Regions from separate parts of the Psychrobacillus mangrovi genome, predicted to be linked through region 3. Evidence: a T-box and tRNA genes for the amino acid it is inferred to sense, from the RefSeq annotation. Region 3 holds a T-box; the other regions hold tRNA genes.

Region 1 (7,935 bases), on a different contig from region 3:
TCCGACTCAACTGAATTAGAAGGTCATTCTTTAGGCAACTTAATGCTTGCAGCCTTGACTTCCATTACAGGAGACTTTGCCAATGCGATTCGAGAAATGAGCCATGTATTAAAAGTACACGGGAAGGTACTCCCAGCTGCTAATCAAATAGTTACGCTTCATGCAGAATTTGAAGACAAAACCATCATTAGTGGAGAATCTAAAATCCCACAATATGGACATAAGATAGAAAGAGTTTTTATTACTCCTTCTGAGGTAAAGCCGTTACCGGAAACAATTAAAACTATATTAGATGCGGATATTATTGCTATTGGACCTGGTAGTTTATATACAAGTATCCTTCCTAATTTATTAGTAAAGGATATAAAGAACGCAATTAATCAATCAAAAGCAAAGAAAGTATACATTTGCAATCTGATGACGCAGGCAGGAGAAACGAGCAATTATTCGGCTTCTGATCACGTTCAAGCACTTATTGATCATGTAGGAGAAAACTTTTTAGATACCGTATTAATTAGCAATGAAAATATTCCAGAAAATGTACAATTCTTATACAAACAAGAAAAAGCTTCTCCTGTAAGAATAGATGTAGAAAAATTAGAAACATTAGACATAGACATCGTTAAAAAAGATATTTCAGTTGTGTATGATGGAGCAGTTCGTCATGATGCGACGGAAGTAGCCAAATGGCTAGTAGAATATGCTGGTTAAATTTAATCACCGCAAATAGTCTCTAGCAAGAAAGGGGGAAACGGTTATGTCGTTTGCTTCTGAAACAAAAAAAGAAATGACCCAGGAAGAGTCGAAACCTTGTTGTTCGAAAGCTGAACTTTCTGCGCTTATTCGAATGAACGGTTCTCTATCATTTAGCAATAAAATGCTGAGTTTAGATGTCCAAACTGAAAACGCAGCAATTGCTAGAAGGCTATATACATTGATAAAATCATTATATCCCTATAGAGTAGAATTACTTGTTCGTAAAAAAATGAGATTGAAAAAGAACAATGTATATATCTGTCGCGTCCGTGAAGGGACCAAGAACTTACTAGAAGATTTAAAAATATTGAAAGAGAATTTTCAATTTGAGTATTCTATTTCAAAGGAACTTGTAAAGAAGAATTGCTGTAAGCGCGCTTATCTTAGAGGAGCATTCTTGGCGGGTGGTTCTGTTAATAATCCAGAAACATCTTCTTATCATTTGGAGATTTATTCTTTATATAAAACTCATAGTGATGCATTAGTGGAACTAATGAATGAATTCGAGCTGAATGCAAAAACAATCGAAAGAAAAAAAGGCTATGTAGCTTATTTAAAGGAAGCAGAAAAGATTTCTGATTTTTTAAGCATTGCTGGAGCACATAATGCACTATTAAAATTCGAGGATGTACGAATCATTCGAGATATGCGGAACAGTGTAAATCGTCTGGTTAACTGCGAAACAGCTAACTTAAATAAAACAATCAGTGCGGCAATTAGACAAGTAGAAAATATCCGATTTATTGAAAATACGATTGGTTTAGACCAACTTCCTGAAAAATTAAGAGAGATTGCAAGGTTGCGTGTTGAATACCAAGATGTTACATTGAAAGAATTAGGTGAAATGGTTTCCACTGGAAATGTAAGCAAATCAGGGATAAATCATCGTTTACGAAAAATAGATGAAATTGCGGACGCACTTCGCAGGGGCGAGACAATTTAGTGAAATGGAGAGTAGAAAAATGACAGAAAAACAGGTCGAAGTGAAATTACCAGCCGGACTACAAGCGAGACAGGCAGCTTTATTTGTCCAAGAGGCTAATCGTTATATTGCAGATGTTTATCTAGAAAAAGATACGAAAAAGGTAAATGCGAAAAGTATAATGGGAATAATGAGCTTGGCTATTAGCAAAGGAATCACTGTAACTTTAAGTGCAGATGGTTCTGATGAGGAAGAAGCAGTAGAAGCATTAGCAAAATTTATTTCCCATGAAAATTAATAAAGAGAGCGCCCAACTAGTCAGTAAAGACGAAAAGGCGGTCTTTTTATTTTGGTTTGTAAATTAACATTGAGGAGATGCAGAAAGTAAAGGGGCTTACCTAGTTTGTGTCCGGATAAAATTATTTCTGACCGGATAGATAAAAATGTGTCCGGATAAAATTAGTTTCTGTCCGTATAGAATATTTTCCGTCCACATAAAAAGTTTTCTGTCCATATAGCATCTTTTACTCATTTTATACTTAGGAAATCATAACGGAAATATAGAAAAAGAGTGGAGGGAAGTGACCGAGTCACTTTCCTCCACTCTTTAAACGTTTAACAGATAAAATACAAGTTACAATTTTCTTATTAAGATTTCTTCATTTCACTACGGTCAATAATATGGTCGATTAAGCCATATTCTTTTGCACGTTCAGCTGTCATGAAATTATCACGATCTGTATCTCTTGCAATCACTTCGATTGGTTGACCAGTGCGTTCAGAAATAATGTGGTTTAATTTATCACGTAAATGTAAAATGCGTTTTGCAGCAATTTCGATTTCAGTTGCTTGCCCTTGTGCTCCACCAAGTGGTTGGTGAATCATTACTTCAGCGTTAGGAAGCGCATAGCGTTTTCCTTTTGCTCCAGCTGTTAGTAAGAATGCTCCCATGGAAGCAGCCATACCGATACAAATTGTTTGTACATCAGGTTTGATGAACTGCATTGTATCGTAGATTGCCATACCAGCTGTGATACTTCCACCTGGACTATTGATGTAAATAGAGATGTCTTTTTCCGGATCTTCTGCTTCTAGGAATAATAATTGAGCAACGATAGAGTTTGAAACGTTGTCATCAATACCACTTCCAAGCATAATAATACGGTCTTTTAATAATCGAGAGTAGATGTCATATGCACGTTCTCCACGATTTGTTTGTTCAATAACTGTAGGAATTAAATTCATCCTGATTGCCTCCTTCAAAGGTGGTTTGATTATTTGATTACTGAGAAGAGTTCCCTCAGTTGTAACTTTATCATACACATTAAGGTCAAGGAAGGTCAAATATTAAGCATTGAAATGATAGCTTGAATTATTTGCATTCCATTTGTATAATAGATAAGTCGCTTGCCCTCGTAGTTTAATGGATATGACACAAGATTCCGGTTCTTGGGATGGGGGTTCGATTCCCTCCGAGGGCGTATTTCACTCTTATTGGATTAAGATTGAAAACTTTCGTTAATGCTCTAATTCGTTGGTATAACAACGTTTTAGAGCGTTTTTTTTAAAACAATTTTATGAACGCCTATTTATAAAAGATTTTTTTTCATATTCACTATCATTACCGAGGGCGTTACAAATCAAACACTCTACACAAGCTTTATATGTGTAGAGTGTTTTTTTTATTCATTTTTCTGTCGTCTGTTAAAGGAAACGGCGTAGGCTTCATGGCGAAAGTGTAGGATTGGATCATTTGGTAGCTCGATGCCTGTTGTCACAATCGTTGGGTCGAATAATAGTTTTTCTTTAGGTTGAAATGGTTTTAATATATTAAGCTGTCCAACGTTTATTTTTGCACGATCATCCGGCCATGGATCTGTAGGGTCATCTGTTGGGTCACTTTCCAAACCTAAGCGAATGATTAAATTAAAAGAAACCTGTCCATTAATTAATCGATATTCGAGGTCTTCACTAAGATAGTCAGGGGAAAATTTTTTTGATGGCTTTGTCTCGGATTTTACAGGTTGCCATTCGTATTTGATCGCTTGTCGTTTGCCATCTCTATTTACAAAATAAAAGGCATGTATAGGGTAATAGTTTAGCAGTGCATAACTCGTAGGTGGTTGTTTCATTTGTTCCTTTAGTGCAAGTATTATGTTTTTTCTTTCGGGATATTTTTTTAGGATATTTGCTATACCGAGTCCTAGATCCACCTTATCTAGACCTGTTTTGTCAGCGGTAAGTGTTTTTAACATGTCTATAAAGGACTCAGGATCTTTCGTTACAAACATGGGAACCGTTGTGCTTACTAAATGGCTTGTCGTACCATCTGGTAAATGAAATAGGACAGACATCCCTTTAACAGGAGAAAGAAAATCTGCTGCTGACGGATTCGGAGGACTGTTAGAGAATCGTACAGTTACAGGAACTTCCTGGTCTTGGAGATGACCTGCAATAGTATATGGTTTTGCATTTCCTGTAGGAGTAAAAATTGCCTCATAATAGTGTCCCTTTGCATGAGCACGACGAGCGCCAGGGAAGGTACCTTGAATTTTTTCTAAAGTATCTATTGCTTCAGTTGGCAATCTGTTGTGATGTTCATTTGATTTATTTATATGAATCACCTCTTTTAATATTTATAAATAGCCATCCTATCCATCATTACCACTGATAAATTATATTAAACAATCTGAAACTTATAATTCTTTTTACCGTATATGATTGTATGTTTTACATTTTAGAGTTAAAGGTACATTAAGACTATACTTAACTAGAGGTGAATGGAAATGAAAAAGTTATTGGGGCCGATAGTGGTCATTGTAGTCATCATTGCAATTTTTGCAGCCATATTAATACCAAGTTACAACGGTTTTGTAAATGGAGAAGAAGATGTTAATAATGCATACGCTCAAATTGAAAATCAATTACAGCGCAGAATGGATTTAATTCCAAACTTAGTGAACACAGTGAAAGGTTTTGCGGCACATGAAGAAGAGGTGCTTGGTAACATTGCAGATGCTCGTTCGAGATTAGCGGGAGCAGGTACACCCGAAGAACAAGCTGCGGCAAACGATGCGTTGTCTGGAGCATTAAGTAGACTATTAGTCGTTGTAGAAAACTATCCAGAGCTGAAAGCTGATGCAAACTTCAAACAATTAATGGATGAGTTAGCTGGAACTGAAAATCGTTTATCCGTAGCTAGACAGGATTATAACGGAGTCGTTTCAGAATATAATAAAAAAGTAAAAAGAATGCCAGGAAGTATTGTAGCTTCTATTTTTGGCTTTGATAAAAAAGAATATTTTAAAGCAGACCCAGCAGCACAAGATGCTCCAGTCGTTGATTTTGAAGGAGATGGAGAGTAATGATAAAAGTTGCGCGTATGCTCATAGTTGCGCTACTTTTATGCATTTCTTTTCCCTTAGTGACAGTAGCTGCATCTGAGATACCAGAACCAATTCCAGGTGAACTATATGTTCAAGATTATGAAGGTTATTTGTCTGAAACAACAAAACAACAGATTGAAGAGTTGGGTTCAAATCTTGACAATGCTACAGGTTCACAGATTGTTGTCATGATTATCAATTCGTTAAATGGTCAAGATGTTAATCAATTTAGTGTTGATGTCATTAGAGAATTTGGTATTGGTGATCAAGAAAAAAACAATGGTGTTTTATTCGTAATTGAGACAGATCCTACTAAGAAAGGAAACAGAGATGTATATATTACAGTAGGGCAAGGTTTAGAAGGTGCATTACCGGACGGGAAGATTGGTCGTATCCTAGATGAATATACGAAGCCATATTTAAATCAAGGTGCTGTAGAGGATGCAGTACTTTCTACGTATCAAGTTCTCTACAATGAGGTTGCAACAGAATATGGCTGGGACGGAGAATTAGTAGAACCGAAGAATCCTGCTACGTCTGATGGAGGTTTTTCATTTACAACTATTATTGCAATCATAGTTGTTATTTATATTATCTTCTCCATTACGAATGGAGGAGGTAGAGGGGGTCCTGGTGGACGTCGTCGTTCTCGATCCATAATGTTCGGACCTGGAAGTTTCGGTGGAGGTTTCGGAGGTGGAAAAAGTTCGGGTGGAGGTTTTGGCGGCTTCGGAGGAGGCAGTTCCGGAGGCGGTGGAGCTGGACGTAAGTGGTGAATCCAGACTGTTGAAAAATGCTCGAGTACTAAGTAATATTATATACAAATTAACGCTCAAATTTTTTGGGCGTTTCTTTCTTCTCAGGAGGCGAATTTTAGTGGAAGTCAATTTTTATACAAGACCAGGATGTCATTTATGTGATGATGCAAGACTTATGTTAAAACTCGTACAAGAAGATATTTCATTTGAAATAAATGAAGTGAATATTGAAGAAGATGATGAATTGCATGAAAAGTTTATGTTAATGATTCCTGTTATAGAATATAACGATAAAATCATTCAATATGGACGAGTGGATTACGCAACATTACTGGAGGCATTGCTCTAATAATGTTCCAGTACTTAGCTAGTCGCAAGGAAGAAGTGAATACTAGCAAGTGTTTTACGATTGGATAAAAAAATAGTACAATTCCATACCTACCAAAATAATGCACTTATATTGCTAAGTTGAATATAATATTGTATGATTACTTTGTTGATTCGCTTTTTTTTTAAGTAACTGGGACATTTTTGGGCTTAGTGGGACAAAAACGTCACAGATGGTTAGGAAGTGAAATATGGATCCTTTGCTCACAGCTCAATTAAAGCTAATTCCTGAAATGAGTGATTTGTTACAAAAGAGATATCAAATACTACAAACGATTCAGCTCTCTAAAGGAATTGGTCGTCGTGTTTTAGGAGAACAACTAGGATTATCAGAAAGAGATACACGAAAAGAACTAGATGCCTTAAGATTACACGGTTTGATTGAAGTTTCACGAGAAGGAGCAGCTATTACTCCATCAGGAACACAAGTATTAGTAGATTTAAAAGATGTTGTTCGGGAGTGGTCAGGTAGATTAACGCTAGAACAAACACTTTTAAAATATTTAAGCATTAAAGAAGTGATTATTGTACCGGGAAATGTAGATACTAATAAAAATGCGGAAATGCTTCTGTCACAAGAAGCAGCAAAATTTTTAGAAAGTATTTTACACGATGACAAAATTATCGCTGTTACAGGTGGTTCAACTATTGCTTCGATTTCCAACTTCGTACATGAGACAACAAGATGGAAAAATTTAATGTTTATCGCTGCAAGAGGCGGTGTAGGAAAAGATGTTTCTTTGCAAGCTAATACGATTGCATCCCTTTTTTCCAATAAAATGCATGGATCCTACCGGACATTATATATGCCGGATAGTTTAAGTGAAGAAGCGTACACTACAATGAAAAAAGAACCTTTTATACAAGAAATGATGGACCTATATGAAAGAACAAATATTATTATTCATGGTATAGGTGATGCAGCTGAAATGGCTCGAAGAAGAAATTCAACCGAAGCCGAAATTGACCGATTAAAAGAAATTGGTTCAGTCAGTGAAGCATTTGGGTATTATTTTAATGACCAAGGCGAAGCTGTCCATCGAATTAGAACTATTGGAATTCAATTAAAACAATTAAAAAATATAGAGCATCTGGTTGCAGTTGCTGGTGGTGCCAAAAAAGCGAAAGCACTTTTATCTTATTTTAAACAAGCACCGAAACAAACCGTTTTAGTGACGGATGAGGGTGCAGCAAATGAAATGATGAAAATAATCTCACAAACAAACTAGGAGGAAAATAAAATGACAGTAAAAATAGCTATTAACGGATTTGGACGAATTGGACGTAAAGTATTTAGAGAAGCGTTAGAACAGAAAGATATTGAAGTAGTTGCAATTAATGATTTAACAGATGCTGCGATGCTTGCACATTTATTAAAATATGATTCTGTTCATGGAATTTTAAATGCGGAAGTTACTTCAGAAGGTGATTACTTAGTAGTTAATGGAAAAAACATTCGTGTTTTCGCAGAAAAAGATCCTTCGGCACTTCCTTGGAAAGAGCAAGAAGTGGATATTGTTATTGAATGTACAGGTATCTTCAATACTACTGAAAAAGCTGGAAAACATATTGAAGCAGGAGCTAAAAAAGTTATTTTATCTGCACCAGCAAAAGACAATATGCCAACATTCGTAATGGGCGTTAACGCAGATAAATATAATCCAGAAACAGACCATGTCGTATCAAATGCTTCTTGTACAACAAACTGTTTATCTCCTGTAGCAAA
Region 2 (7,935 bases), on a different contig from region 3:
CATCCTTATTGCGCATTCGTCCTCTCAATTGGACAACAGAAAAGTTACTATTAATATCATTCGTCAAATGAACCAATTCGCCATCAAGTGTTATAGGCAAGTAAGATTTAATTTGTTCATACATTTTATGGCAAAAATCAATAATCTCCGGAAACATCAAATTAAGTATTTTTCCATTTCTACTTTTAAGTATTGGTTCACTTTCCCACTCTAAAATGCACCGGAAACCATCATATTTTGTTTCATACAACCAGTCTTTTCCTAATGGAATTTCCGTTGCATCTGTTAAAAGCATTGGTTTCAACTTTTTCACCTGCATTTTCTTTTTACTTAGCTTTTGAACAATTAGCAATCCTAATACATAAAAACAAACAAAAGATTGCATAGTAAGAAGAAAAAGAAAAAGTGGTGAATGCACATGCATACAGTTTGGAAAGGAAGTATTAGTTTTGGATTAGTTAATATCCCAATTAAGCTTCACACTGCAACAGAAAACAAAGATATTAAATTGAGACAACTCCATAAAGAATGTCATACACCTATTAGTTATCAAAAAGTTTGTGAAGGGTGTAAACAAGAAGTAAAAAGCGAAGATATTGTAAAAGCATATGAATACTCCAAAAATAAATTTGTCATTTTGGATGAAGAAGAACTGGAGAAATTAAAAAGAGAAAATGAGGATAAAGCGGTAGAAATAATCGACTTTGTTAAGTTAGAAGAAATAGACCCTATTTATTTTGAACGTAGTTATTTCATGGCACCAGATAGCGGTGGAGGGAAAGCCTACTCCCTTTTAAGAAAGGCTTTACTCGAGTCAGGAAAAATTGGCGTAGCGAAAATTATTATTAGATCCAAAGAGCAGTTGGCGATAGTTCGAGTATATAAAGAGACACTATTGATGGAAACGATACATTATCCGGACGAAGTTAGAAGCGTTCAAGATGTCCCTAATATCCCTAGTGAAGAAAATGTTGTTCAACGGGAGCTCGAAACGGCTTTATTATTGGTCGATCAGTTAACAACAACATTCGCACCTGAAAAGTATACTGATGATTATCGAACCGCTCTAATGGAATTAATTGAGGAAAAGAAATCTGGCAATCAAATAGTGACCGCAACAGATGAAAAACAACCTGTTGCCCCTTCCAATGTGACAGATTTAATGTCCGCTCTACAAGCTTCCCTGGATAAAACGAAAAAGAAAAAGCCCGCAACAAGAAAGAGAACAACAAAGGCAAAAACTTTAGCGTGATTGTACGAGATAATGCACATTAAAAGCTTTTGAAAACTAGGCATAGATTGGGGAAAACTATTCCCTTGCCCTAATGCCAGATATGCCAAATGAACATAGTCCATGTTTGTCGAATATGAATAATTAATTGTGAAAAAACCGCAAAGTCTAATCTTTGCGGTTTTAAATGTTCTCTACTTATTCCCTTTCTTCACTTTATCTTCATAAAAGACACTAAAATTCGGGTCAACTACTCCAATATTTAAATATCTAGCCTTATAATCTTGAAGTAATTCAAAGAATTTTTTACTAAGAAATAATATAACAACTAAGTTTACAAATGTCGGAATGGCAGTAGTTATGTCCGCAAAATACCAAACTGCTTTTCCTGGAAGATTATACATTACAGCGTAAATAACCATCAATGAACCAGGAATTGGATACAGCCACTTGAAAAGGGTTAGAATTTTATATTTTAGCGTAACCTTTTTCTCGTCTTTAAACATGTGTCTTAATAAGATTTCATAGTACGTATACCATCCGGTAGAAGTTGTAAGCCCAAATAAGAAAATTGATATAGTGATAATATAACGACCGAATTCACCGATTCCGATTTCAAACGCAGACAATGTTAATGCGGCCCCATCTAATCCAGAAGACCAAACACCGGTAATGATAATTGTAAAAGCTGTTATCGAACAAACAATCATCGTATCAACAAAAACTTCTACTGCTCCCCACATACCTTGTTTAATAGGATGATCCGTTTTCGCTGTTGAGTGAATCATTGGTGAAGTTCCCCATCCAGCTTCATTACTATACACGGCACGCGCTACACCCATACGGATTACTTGAGCAATAGCCGCACCAGTAAAACCGCCGACAGCTGCCATACCAGAAAATGCACTGTCAAATATTAAACCAAAGACAGGAATGATTTCGGAGTAATTTTTAAAAATAATAAATAGACCAGCAATAACATAAAACATACACATGAAAGGCACAAGTAAAGAGGCAATTTCACCAATACGCTTGATTCCACCGTAAATGATGATATAAATAATTGTCAAATAAATAAGGGAAGCGGGAATCATGCCAATATTAAAGGAAGAGCTTAATGCTTCAGAAATAGTATAATTTTGAAGCGTAATAAAAAACGTTGTAAAGATTCCAAAACCAAATAAAATGGCAGGCACTTTCCAATATTTAAATTTCTTTTCTTCCCCAAGCCCTTTTTCCATGTAATAGGTTGGCCCGCCATACGGATTTCCTTTTTCATCTGTGTTGCGGTAGTAAACAGATAATGATACTTCTACGGTTTTCGTAATCATGCCAAGAAGTGCTGTAATCCACATCCAAAAAACTGCTCCAGGACCTCCAATTGCGATGGCTGTAGCAACTCCCCCGATATTTCCAACTCCTACACTTCCACCAATTGCTGTACTTACCGCTTGAAATGGAGTTAATATTCCTTTCGAATCTTTCGACTTGTCTCGCTTTGAAAATACTTTACCAAAGGTAGATTTAAAGATATGAGGTAAATACCCGAACTGGAATAGCTTGCTTCCAATGGTGAAATATAACCCGACGAATAAAACAGTGAAAATTAGTGGTAATCCCCATAGCCAACCAACGATTGTTTCAAGTAGAGCATCCATATTCAATGTCCTCCCCTATTAGTTATAGTTCGTTATTTCGGTATTTAATTTCACCGCCGATTACCGTCATTTCTACTTTAGTAGTCAACAACTCATCAGCACTCTTCATACGAAACGGATCTTGTGAAAGTACCGTCATATCACATAGTTTTCCTCTTTCAAGTGTTCCTTTCTCATATTCCTCGTTTGTTGCGTAAGCACCTCCTAACGTAAAAAGTTGAATTGCTTCATACATGGACAATTTCTCTTGCGCATTATATCCATCGTGAGTCTCTTCTCTTTTCTTGCGTGTCACAGCTGCATGAATTCCTAACAATGGATTTAACGGTTCGATTGGTGCATCAGAACCACCTGCACACAATACCCCGTTTTGTAACAGTGTTTTAAATGGATAAGCAAACTTGGCTCTGGATTCTCCTAATCTATCTATAATCCATGGGTAATCACTTGTTACAAACTTTGGTTGTACATCTGAAATTCGATGTGAACCTTTTAGTCTTTCCATCAATACTTCATTTAAAATAGATACATGTATGAGTCTATCTCTAAATCTTGTAGGTTCGAATAAATCCAAAATATCTAAAACATTTATTAAAGCCTGGTCACCAATAGTATGTATTGCAACAGGCATATTATTTTCGCGGATATCTTTTATAATTTGAAAAAGTTCATCATTATCATACATTGCATTTCCAAGGTTATTTCCATCATCCTCATAGGGCTGAGAAAGAAGAGCAGTTCTGCCTCCTAATGCGCCATCCGCAAAAAGCTTGATTGCTCCGATCATCACTTTATTATTTCCGTAACCTGTAAACATACTAGATGCTTTTAATTCTTCTAAATAATCATAGTCAATTAAAAGATTACTTCTAGGACCGATGCCTTCTTTATTAACAAGCTCATTGAATAGCTTGTAAGTTTGACTTGCACCTCCTAAATAATTCGGGTCATTTGTGTGTATGCTTGTTAAACCAAGGCTAACTGCATCTTGAAGAGCATTTTTTAAGGCTTCTTTTAACTGGGAGTAACTTTTTTGGGGTATATGTTTTGTAATGAGGGTTGAAGCGGTTTCAAGCAAAAGGCCAGTAGGCTTATGACTAGTAGGGTCAGTTACAATAGTGCCACCATATGGAATGACCATATTGGTATGATATCCACAAAGTGAAAGGGCACGGCTATTTACTAAAAATGCATGTCCACATATTCGAGGTAAAAAAAGCGGAAAGTAAGGAGCTACATAGTCCAGTTCTTGTATGGAAGGAATTCGTTTATCAGGAAAAATGTTTTCATCCCACCCACGACCTAAAATCCATTCTCCCGGCAATAATGTGCTTGCTTTTTTCTTAATTGCAGCTAATAATTCATCTTTAGATTTAATGCCAATAAGATTAAGCTCCAGAGAATTAATCCCTACACTTGAAATATGAAGATGACTGTCTATCAAACCTGGGATTACAGTTTTTTCTTCCATGTTTATAATGGGTGTTCCGTTTCTCCCCCATTGCAGAATCATATCTTCGTGTGTTCCCATATCCAAAATTCTATCGTTATCAACAACGATAGACTGTACAGTAGGTTTAAGAGAATTCATCGTATAGAAAGTGCCATTTGTATAAATTGTCTTCAAAATAGATACACCTCTCTCTTATTCTTAAGTTATTAAAATATAAGTAAGTTATGCTAGTAAACTAAATATGATATAAAGAAAATATTATTGGTTTAAAATAATTATAAACGAAAATAAAGATAAGACAAAATATTCTGTACATTATAATGGAAATATATGAATGAAAAGAAGAATGTAGAACGCCTAGTAACTAAACTTAAAATTATAATAAGAATATAAAAAAGCACCTCTATGAGATGCTCGTTCATCATTAATTTTGTATATGCCGGTTTAATTCGTCGGCAATTTGTTTGTATGATTTATTTTCTTTATATTTCATTCGAGAAATTTGATAATTTAACCCCTTCAGCATGGTTTTATTTTTTTCTTTTTCTCTCTTAATTTCTAAATAAAAATCATGCATCTTTAGGAGCCTAATTTTTTTGTTTCGTAAATCCTGAATGTTACCTACTTGTGTAGTATGGACAATATCCTGGCTTTCACCAACAGTAAATGACAGCTTATTTCTCCCATACCAAAGCTCTAAATCCACATTAATTTGTTGTAAATGCATTTCAATAGTATCGATTTTTCTACACAGATCCACATAATTTGTGATTGTATCCACTTAAGCCCCCCAATCCCGATTATGTATAAATATTCTATATACATTTTTTTGCTTAGGCGAAATTCGAAGGCTTAATCAATGGAACCATATTGCTAAAAAAATATCCGTTATTACTTAATTGCAATTAAATACAAAAAGAAAAAGCGTTTAAAATGTTGATATAACAACATTTTAAACGCTTTTTCATGTTATTAGGTTATACATAGAAAACGTCCCAGGAGAGATTCGAACTCCCGACCGACGCCTTAGAAGGGCGTTGCTCTATCCAGCTGAGCTACTGAGACAATATTACATGCCTACCCAAATAGTAGGAAGACAATATATATTATCTGTTATTTTCTATACAAAGTCAAGCGGAAAATAAATAAAAATGCAATATACTACACCGATTACTTCAAATTATTATAAGTAAAAACAATGAAAAGGAAATATCGAATATTTAAGACACAAAAAAACCTCCTAAACATTAGAATAGGAGGTTTTTTCGTTCAATATTTAGAAAGGATATTTGATTAGGTACAAATCCTAAACGTTTACCCCAATCGCTCTAAACATTGATGTATAAAGATTGGATTATTATTTGTTTACGTCCCAGGAGAGATTCGAACTCCCGACCGACGCCTTAGAAGGGCGTTGCTCTATCCAGCTGAGCTACTGAGACCAGTACTCCCCCACCACACAGATAGGAAAGACAAGATTTATTATATAATCTATTTTGAATTAAGTCAACGCTATTTCAATAAAACTTTAAAATTATATTTTCAATAATAATATGTTCCGAGGAATAGAAAAATACATTCCATCCATCCTTAAATTTTTCGACAATTGCATAGCTTTTTTCTTTACGACCACGTGGCTGGTGTAGGCTACCTGGATTCACAAAAAGAACCCCATTGTTCATTTCCGCACCAATTAAATGAGAATGACCAAAACAAACAATGGATGCAGCTAATTCCTGTGCTCGATAACTAAGTGGCATAAGTGTCGATTTCACTTTATGTTTATGCCCATGTGTAACATAAACAATTTCGTCCTCTACTTTTAAAACCTGCTCCTCAGGAAATTGTGAATCAAAATCACAATTCCCACGAACAACATAAATTGGTTTATCTTCAAAGTATGAAAATTCCAGTTCACTATCTCCACAGTGGATTATCATATCCACTTCCTTGTGGTGTTGTATTACTTGTTCCATTGTTTTAGTATCCTGATGGGTATCACTAATTATTAATAATTTCATTCTATTACCTATTCGCTCTTCAAAAACTCAGGAAGTTTGACAGACAGTTTTTTAATCGCATTTCCTCTGTGAGAAATTGCACCTTTTTCTTCTGCAGATAGTTCAGCCATCATTCTATTTTCAGATGGAACATAAAATACCGGATCATATCCAAAACCATTGCTTCCTTTTTTTTCTTTTGCAATGATGCCTTCGCAAGTCCCTCTAACTGTAATTGGTTCCATAGAAGGTGAAGCGACTGCAATCGCGCATACAAATCTTGCTGTACGATTCGAATCTTCTACGTTTTCAAGCTCTTTTAGCACTTTTACGATATTTGCTTCATCACTTTTTTCTTCTCCAGCGTATCGCGCAGAATAGATGCCTGGACGTCCATCTAACGCGTCAATTTCTAGTCCGCTATCATCAGCTATCACGATCGTTTGTAGACGCTTTGCTAATGCTGTCGCCTTTAACAATGCATTCTCCTCAAATGTAGTGCCAGTTTCTTCTACATCCATATCCTCCGCAACATCATGCAAAGTTAAAACTTCGTAGCCTAGAGGTCCAAATAATGCTTCAAAATCTTTTGCTTTTCCTTTATTTTTAGTAGCAATAATTATTTTTTTCATTTTGTCACCTGACCTTTATCACCGATTTTATGAGCCAATTCACCAAGCGCAGAACGTTGAATGTCCATTAACTGCTTAATACCAACCTCACCATACTCAAGTAGTTCCAGTAACTCTTTTTTGGAGAAAGTTGCTTCTTCACCAGTACCTTGTAGTTCCACATATTCCCCATCACTCGTTTGAACGATATTCATATCTACTGCTGCTGATGAATCTTCTTCATAGTTTAAATCTAATACAACACCAACATTTTCAATAATACCAACACTTGTTGCAGCTAAATAATGACGTACTGGAAATACCGGCAAGTTCTTTTCTTCATACAGTTTACCAAGAGCAATCGTTAAAGCAACAAATGCTCCTGTTATACTAGCTGTTCTTGTGCCTCCATCCGCCTGAATTACATCACAGTCGATCCAAATGGTTTTCTCTCCTATACTTTCTAAGTCTACTACTGAACGCAATGCTCGTCCTATTAGGCGTTGTATTTCCATTGTCCGACCAGTTACTTTACCTTTTGAAGCTTCACGTTGTGTACGAGCTTGTGTCGCTCGTGGAAGCATAGAATATTCCGCAGTGATCCAGCCCTTGCCTTGTCCTCTTAAAAAAGGCGGCACTCTATCTTCAATAGTTGCATTACATATGACCTTTGTTCGTCCCACTGTTATTAATACGGACCCTTCTGGATGAATTAAATAATCCGTTGCTATTTGTACTTCCCTTAATTGATCTACGTTTCTACCATCAGTTCTTGTTGTCATATACTTCTCCTTTATATTACACTTCAAGCAAAATAAGACCCCGCTATTCGAGGATTCTCAAGTTAACAGGGTCATGTAAATGAAATTGTTCTTACATCTGCATTTTGCAGTACTAACCACTTTTCGACAATTGTCTTAAAGATTGGAATAGATCCAGTTGTATAGAATACCGGCTGTTTGTAACCCGAAAGTGGATTATG
Region 3 (7,935 bases):
GCTAGTCTACAACATTTTGCACCGGAAATTGATGAAAAGTTAAGAATAGCTTGGGGAATTCAAAAGGAGTGGCAGCTTATTGCACAGTTGCCATTTGGTAAACCCGTTTCCCCACCAAAAGAAAAAATTATTGAGCCGGTAGAAGACAGAGTGGTAATAGTGAAATAAAAAATAAAAAGAATGGAAGTGGATCGTATGACAAATGTAGCGGAAGAAAATTCTTCTTTGATAGACCAATCACTAGAATTTAAGAAAGCACTAGGTAATTATCCTACAGGTGTAACTGTTGTAACCACTTTTGATCATGAAAATAAACCTATTGGATTAACTGTTAATTCGTTTGCATCTGTGTCTTTGGAGCCGTTGCTTATTTTGTGGTCAATTGATAAAAAATCGAGTTCATACGATACCTTTTTGAAAGTAGATAAATTTGCAGTTAATATTTTGGCAGAAGACCAAGCTGATATTTGTAAATTATTTGCATCTAAAGTAGAAGATCGATTTAGTCAATGCGACTGGGGAAAATCAGAGATAGGGTTACCTATTTTGAAGGGGGCACTCGCTCAAATTGAATGTAAAACTTTTCAGCAAATAGATGCAGGAGATCATATTATATTCATTGGCGAAGTAGTTCAGATTAAGAATACTGAGAAAAATCCTTTGTTATATCATAAAAGAATATTTGGACCTATACCTGAAGACTTTTATAAATAATTTGATGATGGAGAGTTGCTCGTTAAAGAGTAGCTCTTTTCTTTCTTCTTAATCAAAATGAAAAGAAGCTGAACCCTTGTTCTTTTTCATTAGGGTCAGCTTTAACAGAGTTACGTAGATATTTTTTTAATGATAATAGCCGCATTTATACCGATTTGTGAACCACCAGCATCGAATCGTAGGTCAAAATGACTTGGTAGGGAGGTATGATTACGAAGAGTCAAATCAGTATTATCTTTTAAACGAAGAATTTGAATACCAACGTTTTGGTTATTTCCATTTTCAGCACCAAAGGATGTGCCTTTTATTTCTTTACCATTTGCAAATAGAGTGACCTGATTTGGCTGTCTACCTGTTAAGTGATAGAAAATTTCGTAAACACCACCATTTTTAATGTGAATAATTGCTTCTCCTTCTGTATGGGTAATTCCCGCTGTCATAATACCATTAGTATTAAAGGAGATATCTTCTTCTTGATAAGTCCTTTGCTTATCCGTATTAAAAATATAAGCATATTCTGCAATCCCAGCAGCTGGTCCAGGTGGTCCAGCCACTCCTGCGGGACCTTGAGCTCCAGTTGGCCCAGTTGGCCCCGCTTTCCCGGGAGGACCTTTCTCCCCAGGATCACCCTGCGGACCTTTTTCACCTTTAGGCCCAGGGATACCAGGAGGACCTGACAATCCAGGAGGCCCTTGATACCCACGAAGACCCTGTGGACCGCTTTCACCTTTAGGTCCAGGAATACCCGGAGGCCCGGGCATCCCAGGAAGACCTTGTTCTCCAGGAATACCTTTCGCGCCAGTTTCACCTTTAGACCCACGAATACCAGGAGATCCTTGTTCCCCAGGATCACCCTGCGGACCTTTTTCACCTTTAGGCCCAGGGATACCAGGAGGACCTGCCACTCCACGAGGTCCTTGTTCCCCAGGTACACCCTGCAGACCATTTTCGCCTTTAGGCCCCGGAATACCACGAGGTCCTCGTTCCCCAGGAACACCCTGCAGACCATTTTCACCTTTAGGTCCAGGAATACCAGGAGGACCTGCCACTCCACGAGGTCCTTGTTCACCCGAAACACCTCGAGGACCAGTTTCGCCTTTAGGCCCAGGAACACCTTGCAGGCCATTTTCACCTTTAGGCCCCGGAATACCAGGAGGCCCAGCCAATCCAGGAGGTCCTTGATATCCACGTAGACCCTGGGGACCATTTTCACCTTTAGGCCCCGGAATACCCTGAGGCCCAGCCACCCCAGGAGGGCCTTGTTCCCCAGGAATACCTTGCGAACCATTTTCACCTTTAGGTCCAGGTATACCCTGAGGACCAGGTACCCCGGGAGAACCTTGTTCCCCAGGAACACCTCGAGGGCCAGTTTCGCCTTTAGGCCCAGGAACACCTTGCGGACCAGCTTCGCCTATAGGCCCGCAAACACCTTGTGGACCAGTTTCGCCTTTTGACCCTGGAATACCTTGAGGCCCAGGAACCCCAGTAGGTCCTTGTTTACCAGGATCACCCTGAGGGCCAGTTTCGCCTTTTGGTCCTGGAATACCTTGAGGCCCAGGTACCCCAGGTGCACCTTGCGAACCATTTTTACCTTTAGGTCCAGGAATACCAGGAGGTCCTTGTTCCCCAGGAATACCTTGCGGACCAGTTTCACCTATTGGACCAGGAAACCCTTCATAACCCATTAATCCTCGAGGTCCTCTTTCCCCTCGTGGACCAGGTGGACCTGGAACTCCAGGGGGGCCTTGCTCACCAGAAGGTCCCTCCAAACCTCTTGGCCCTCGCCTACCCCTAGAGCTATGAATTTTTCCGCATTTGCTGCATGGTTTTCTTTTCTCCACTAGTTCACTTCCTCTCTTTAATAGCGTATTCATATAGGAAGAGGGGGGTTGGACTTTAGTCAGTGGTGTTTCTGTTTTTGTAAACAATAAAGCTAGGTTTGAGAAAGTTGAAAAATATAACCTCTTTTACATTTCAATAGGCGCTTTCATTCCTAGCAATCTTAAGGATTCTCCTAACAAGGTTATAACTGATTGAACAATTGCTAAGCGATATGGTAATTGAGGAGGATCTTTTATTATTGGCACGTTTCCATAAAATGAATTGAAAACTTGGGACAAATCTAATGCATATTTTGCTACTAATGATGGGTCATACTCAATTGCTGCCCGTTGAATAATGTCTGGAAATTTCTCAAGTGATTTGATAACTTCCCATTCATAATCATTTACTTCAGTGACTTGGAAAATATCATTATTCTGAACTTTTCTTAAAACAGAGCAGGCACGTGCGTACGTATACTGGATATAGGGACCTGTTTCTCCCTCAGTTTGAAGCATTTTCTTTATATCAAATTCGATGTCATGCTTTCGGTGTTGTTTTAGATCACTAAAGATGATTGCTCCTACACCTACTTCTTTTGCTACTTCTTTTTTATTCACTAACAAAGGATTTTTTTCTTCAATCGTTTCCTCCGCTAATTGAATAGCTTCATTTAATACTTCTTCTAATAATATAATTTTTCCTTTACGAGTCGACAACTTTTTTCCGTCTTTCAAGATTAATCCAAAAGGAATATGTTGAATTGCTTCAGACCACTCATATCCCATTTTATTTAATACCGCCTTTAACTGTGCGAAGTGTAAGCTTTGTTCATTTCCAACAACATATAAAGATTTTATGAAATGATAGTTCTCTTTTCGATGGATGGCTGCTGTAATATCTCTTGTCGCATATAGAGTTGCACCATCTGATTTTTTAATTAGACAAGGAGGTAAGTTTTCTCCAACATTTACAACAAGTGCACCATCAGATGCAATTAATAATTTCTTTTGTTGTAAGTCATCCACTATCGGGTCCATTTTGTCGTTGTAATACGCCTCTCCTTTATAAGAGTCAAACGTAACGCCAAGTAAGTTATAAATCTTTTGAAACTCATTTAATGATTCTGTACGAAACCATTCCCATAATGCTAATGCTTCATGATCACCATCTTCTAAAGATTTAAAGGCAGCTCTGCCCTTATCATTCAATGACTCATCCGTTTCCGCCTCCTCATGAAAATGAATATATAGAGCTAATAATGTTTGAATAGGCGCTTCCTGAACTTTCTTTTCGTCTCCCCATAATCGATAAGCTACTAGCAATTTCCCAAACTGGGTACCCCAATCACCGAGATGGTTTATCTTAATTGGTTTGTATCCATTTTTTTCTAGAATTAAAGCAATTGAATTTCCTATAACGGTTGATCGTAAATGACCCATGGAAAATGGTTTTGCAATGTTTGGGGAGGACATATCAATTGTAACTACACCTCCAGCACCTAAATTAGAAGAACCAAATAGTTTTTCTTGCTCGTGAATAATAGTCAAAACGGAATTAGTGAATGTTGTTCGTTTCATGAATATATTCACATAACCATTTACAGCTTCAACTTTTTCAATGTGTATATCCTGAATACGATTAGCGAGTTCTTGTGCAATTACATTAGGCGATTTCTTTTGCTTTTTGGCAAATGAAAAACAGGGTAGAGCATAGTCTCCTAAATGTGAATACACAGGTTCCTCGATCATATGCTCCTCTAATAACTCAGTCGTGAAATTTTGAAGAATGTCTACAACTAACTGTTTCATTTAAACTCCTCCTAATTAAAAAAAGCCCTCGTCTCATCATAAAAATGAGACGAAAGCTCGAACTTCCGCGGTACCACTCAATTTGCCTATTTTAGGCCACTTTCTCCTAACGGTGAGTCTCCGGCTTTAAAGAAAAAGGGCACTTGTTCTTTTCTTTTAAGCATCTCCAAAGTGCGGTTCACAACTCATTATAACTAGGCTTTCACCATCCCTAGCTCGCTTGGTAATCCGACGTTGTTACTCTCTTTATCGTAGATATTAAAATTGAATTTACCAAATAAAAGTGAAGAAGTCAACTTGTTTAGTGAAGTAAATAGCGTGGTATAAATTTATGTGAGCAGTGAAAAACTAAATGTAAGAAAGATGAAAAGAGGGATATTGTGGATCAGACTATTTCGTATGGTGACGATTATAAATTTATACCTGCAACATCAGTTGGAAGTGGAGTAGGATTTGACGTTCTCCCAGATATTTATTGTCATACGATACAAATTGTTAATATATGTTTAGTAGGGCATCCTCAGTCTGATGATTTTGTTCTAGTGGATGCTGGTATGCCTCATTCTTCTAAGGAGATTATCTCTGTCATAGAAGAACGGTTTGGTGAAAATAAAAAACCTAATGCCATTATTTTAACTCACGGGCACTTTGATCATGTAGGTGCAATTATTGAATTAGTGGAGAAATGGGATATACCAGTTTATGCACATAGTCTGGAATTGCCTTTTTTAACAGGAAAGGAAAGTTATCAAAATCCAGATCCAACAGTAGAAGGCGGTATGATAGCCAAAATGTCAGCTATGTTTCCAAAGGATCCAATCAATTTAGGAGACCTTGTGAAGGAATTACCTTCAGATGGAACAATTCCTCATATGCCAGGTTTTAGATGGATTCATACTCCGGGACACACGCCAGGTCATGTATCACTGTTTAGGGATGAAGATAAAGTTTTAATAGTTGGAGATGCATTTGTTACTGTAAAACAAGAATATTTATATAAAGTAATCACTCAGGAGCAGGAAATTAGTGGCCCTCCAAGATATTTTACAACAGATTGGGAGGCAGCAAGGGATTCAGTGGAAAGGTTAGCTGAATTAAAACCAAAAGTCGCTGTTACAGGGCATGGTTTACCGATGACTGGTGAACTATTGGCGAGCAACTTACATCTATTAGTAAAAGATTTTGAACAAATCGCGAAGCCTGGATATGGTAAGTATGTTAATGAAAAAAATAATTAACTTTGGATTTGAACCCACCCTATTAAAAAGGGGATGGGTTCTTTTAATTGACAGAATATAAAGTTAAAATAGAAATAAGTAAGGATGTGGAAAATGAGAGGGGTATAATGATGACATTTTCAATTGTTGGCTATGATCCGCAAACGAGAGAGTTAGGTGTAGCAGTAGCGTCCAAATTTTTAAGCGTCGGAGCAGTTGTTCCTTTTGCAAAAGCGGGTGTAGGGGCTATTGCTACCCAATCTTGGGCAAATTTAGATTATGGTAAATACGGTTTGGAGTTGCTGGAAAAAGGAGTGGCACCCGAGGAAGTTTTAAAAAATCTCGTTGAAAACGATGAAAAGTCTGCATCTAGGCAAGTAGGAATTGTAGATGCAAAGGGAAAAAGTATTACCTTTACAGGCGAGGATTGTTTTGATTGGGCAGGTGGTTATGCAGGAGAAAATTTTGCTGTACAAGGAAATATTTTAGTTGATCATAACACAGTAGAAGCAATGCGAGCATCATTTGTAAAATCAGAGGGTTCCTTAGCGGAGCGTTTACTAGATGCATTGTGTGCAGGAGAACTTGCAGGTGGTGACAGCCGTGGAAAACAGTCTGCAGCATTGTTAATTGTAAAAGAAAATGGTAGCTATGGAGGATTTAATGATCGCTATATTGATCTCCGAGTCGATGATCATGAAGAGCCTGTTAAAGAGATAGCACGGTTATTGAAATTACATCGGCTCTATTTTGAGGCAACCCTACCAGAAGAGGTTATAACAATAGAAGGTGAACTGCAAGATGAGATACAAAATTTACTCTATGAAAATGGTCATTTGGATCGAGATCTTGAAGATCGTGAGGATTTATTAGATGCGGTGCAATCCTACCATCTCTTTGAAAACTTTGATGAGCGAGTTCAAGCGAGGGGATATATCGATCAAAAAGTCTTGGATTATATGCGGATTAAATAAATGAAGTAAGTATATAAAATATAGGTTGCTCCTTTTCCCCTTATAGTATCTATGGGGTCGTCTACAAGAATAAATTAGTTTCATTTCATAGACTTACCGTTCACTCTGCAATGAAACGGTTACAAGAGCTAAAGGGTTAGGTAAGTGAAATTTTATAATATTGAAGAAAAAGAGTTGGGTGTACTATATGAACAAAAATACAAAACATGATTATCTAATTGGAGGTCATAACTATGAAAGTTAAAGGTTTTGGTGGAATTTTTTTGAGGTCAAATGATGTTGATTCATTGAAAGATTGGTATAAAGATACATTAGGAATTTCTATGGGAGATTGGAATGGCGCTTTCATCAAACACGATGCTGATAACGAAACAATTTTCTCTTTCTTTAATGCGGATAGTGATTATTTTCCAAAAGAACAATCTGTGATGCTAAATTTTCAAGTAGAAAAAATTGAAACTTGGATAGAGCATTTCGACAAAATTGGCGTGCCACTTCTAAAAGAACCTGAAAAAAGCGAGTTTGGAACATTTATTTGGATTTCTGATCCAGAAGGTAGATGGATTGAAATTTGGGAGAAATAATCACTGAAATACATCAATAATAATATTTTTGATATTCAAGATGGATGAAAGATATAATTTGTAGAGTTGTTCAATTATCATTTCAGGATGCTTGTTTTGAGAACGCAAAGAAAGCGTTTGCAAAACTCTGAACAATTACAAATAAATAATTTAGATTTATACTAGATTCATCAACCCAATGATGATGTATATTTCATGGCGTTAGATGGTAAGTAAAGGTGAAAATTAGAGGTTGGCAGTTCATCCATAATGGCAAACCGAAGCTTAAGCCTTGCAAGAAGTTGCGTTGAGCTTTGGTTTTTGTGTGCTCCTAGACCTAGTGGACAGACTTCTGACCTTTTATCAGCTTTTAGCTAACTTATTATTATGTGTTATAATAGTAGATATTTTAATTTATAAATAAATGTAATACGCTACGATATTGATTTTAAGTGAGAACAGAAAAGGTGTGTGAATAGGTAGTGCCTTAACTTGGTATGTCGCCTACATCTTTTCTGCAAATTTTAGGGAAAAGGTTGGTATAAATGAGCAACATAGAAACTAAAACAGACGTCATTTTAATTGGTGCCGGAATCATGAGTGCAACATTAGGAACAATCTTAAAAGAATTAGTACCCGAATGGAAAATTACAGTGTTTGAGAAGCTAACCAAAGCAGGAGAGGAAAGCTCAAACGAATGGAATAATGCGGGAACGGGGCATGCGGCACTTTGCGAACTAAACTACACGAGTGAAAAACCGGATGGATCTATAGATATTAGAAAAGCTATAAAAATTAATGAACAGTTCCAGCTTTCCATGCAGTTTTGGTCTTA

The links. A T-box is a leader RNA that pairs with one kind of tRNA and senses whether it is charged. The one in region 3 lies ahead of argS (arginine--tRNA ligase), so its partner is inferred to be a tRNA-Arg.
Region 1: it encodes a tRNA-Arg, which carries the amino acid that the T-box ahead of argS (arginine--tRNA ligase) is inferred to sense. The anticodon was not compared.
Region 2: it encodes a tRNA-Arg, which carries the amino acid that the T-box ahead of argS (arginine--tRNA ligase) is inferred to sense. The anticodon was not compared.

The regions. Positions count from the first base shown of each region.
Region 1 covers NZ_JBAWSY010000008.1:119,496-127,430, forward strand. The annotation lists gene WAX74_RS12545 (gluconeogenesis factor YvcK family protein) at 1-711, shown strand, start outside; gene whiA (DNA-binding protein WhiA) at 758-1,699, shown strand; gene WAX74_RS12555 (HPr family phosphocarrier protein) at 1,719-1,976, shown strand; gene clpP (ATP-dependent Clp endopeptidase proteolytic subunit ClpP) at 2,327-2,923, opposite strand; tRNA gene WAX74_RS12565 (tRNA-Arg) at 3,088-3,159, shown strand; gene WAX74_RS12570 (catalase) at 3,361-4,302, opposite strand; gene WAX74_RS12575 (LemA family protein) at 4,465-5,043, shown strand; gene WAX74_RS12580 (TPM domain-containing protein) at 5,043-5,840, shown strand; gene WAX74_RS12585 (glutaredoxin family protein) at 5,941-6,171, shown strand; gene WAX74_RS12590 (sugar-binding transcriptional regulator) at 6,401-7,438, shown strand; gene gap (type I glyceraldehyde-3-phosphate dehydrogenase) at 7,451-7,935, shown strand, end outside.
Region 2 covers NZ_JBAWSY010000003.1:206,444-214,378, reverse strand. The annotation lists gene WAX74_RS06950 (DNA ligase D) at 1-304, opposite strand, end outside; gene ku (non-homologous end joining protein Ku) at 419-1,252, shown strand; gene WAX74_RS06940 (alanine/glycine:cation symporter family protein) at 1,426-2,889, opposite strand; gene WAX74_RS06935 (amidohydrolase) at 2,912-4,519, opposite strand; gene WAX74_RS06930 (hypothetical protein) at 4,767-5,123, opposite strand; tRNA gene WAX74_RS06925 (tRNA-Arg) at 5,334-5,407, opposite strand; tRNA gene WAX74_RS06920 (tRNA-Arg) at 5,711-5,784, opposite strand; gene WAX74_RS06915 (metallophosphoesterase family protein) at 5,860-6,363, opposite strand; gene WAX74_RS06910 (XTP/dITP diphosphatase) at 6,372-6,974, opposite strand; gene rph (ribonuclease PH) at 6,971-7,735, opposite strand; gene racE (glutamate racemase) at 7,807-7,935, opposite strand, start outside.
Region 3 covers NZ_JBAWSY010000002.1:486,127-494,061, reverse strand. The annotation lists gene WAX74_RS05440 (nitroreductase family protein) at 1-168, shown strand, start outside; gene WAX74_RS05435 (flavin reductase family protein) at 226-714, shown strand; gene WAX74_RS05430 (collagen-like protein) at 825-2,588, opposite strand; gene argS (arginine--tRNA ligase) at 2,682-4,346, opposite strand; T-box leader at 4,389-4,608, opposite strand; gene WAX74_RS05420 (MBL fold metallo-hydrolase) at 4,739-5,584, shown strand; gene WAX74_RS05415 (DUF1028 domain-containing protein) at 5,695-6,537, shown strand; partial or broken gene WAX74_RS20980 (GNAT family N-acetyltransferase) at 6,573-6,677, shown strand; gene WAX74_RS05410 (VOC family protein) at 6,771-7,121, shown strand; gene WAX74_RS05405 (malate:quinone oxidoreductase) at 7,646-7,935, shown strand, end outside.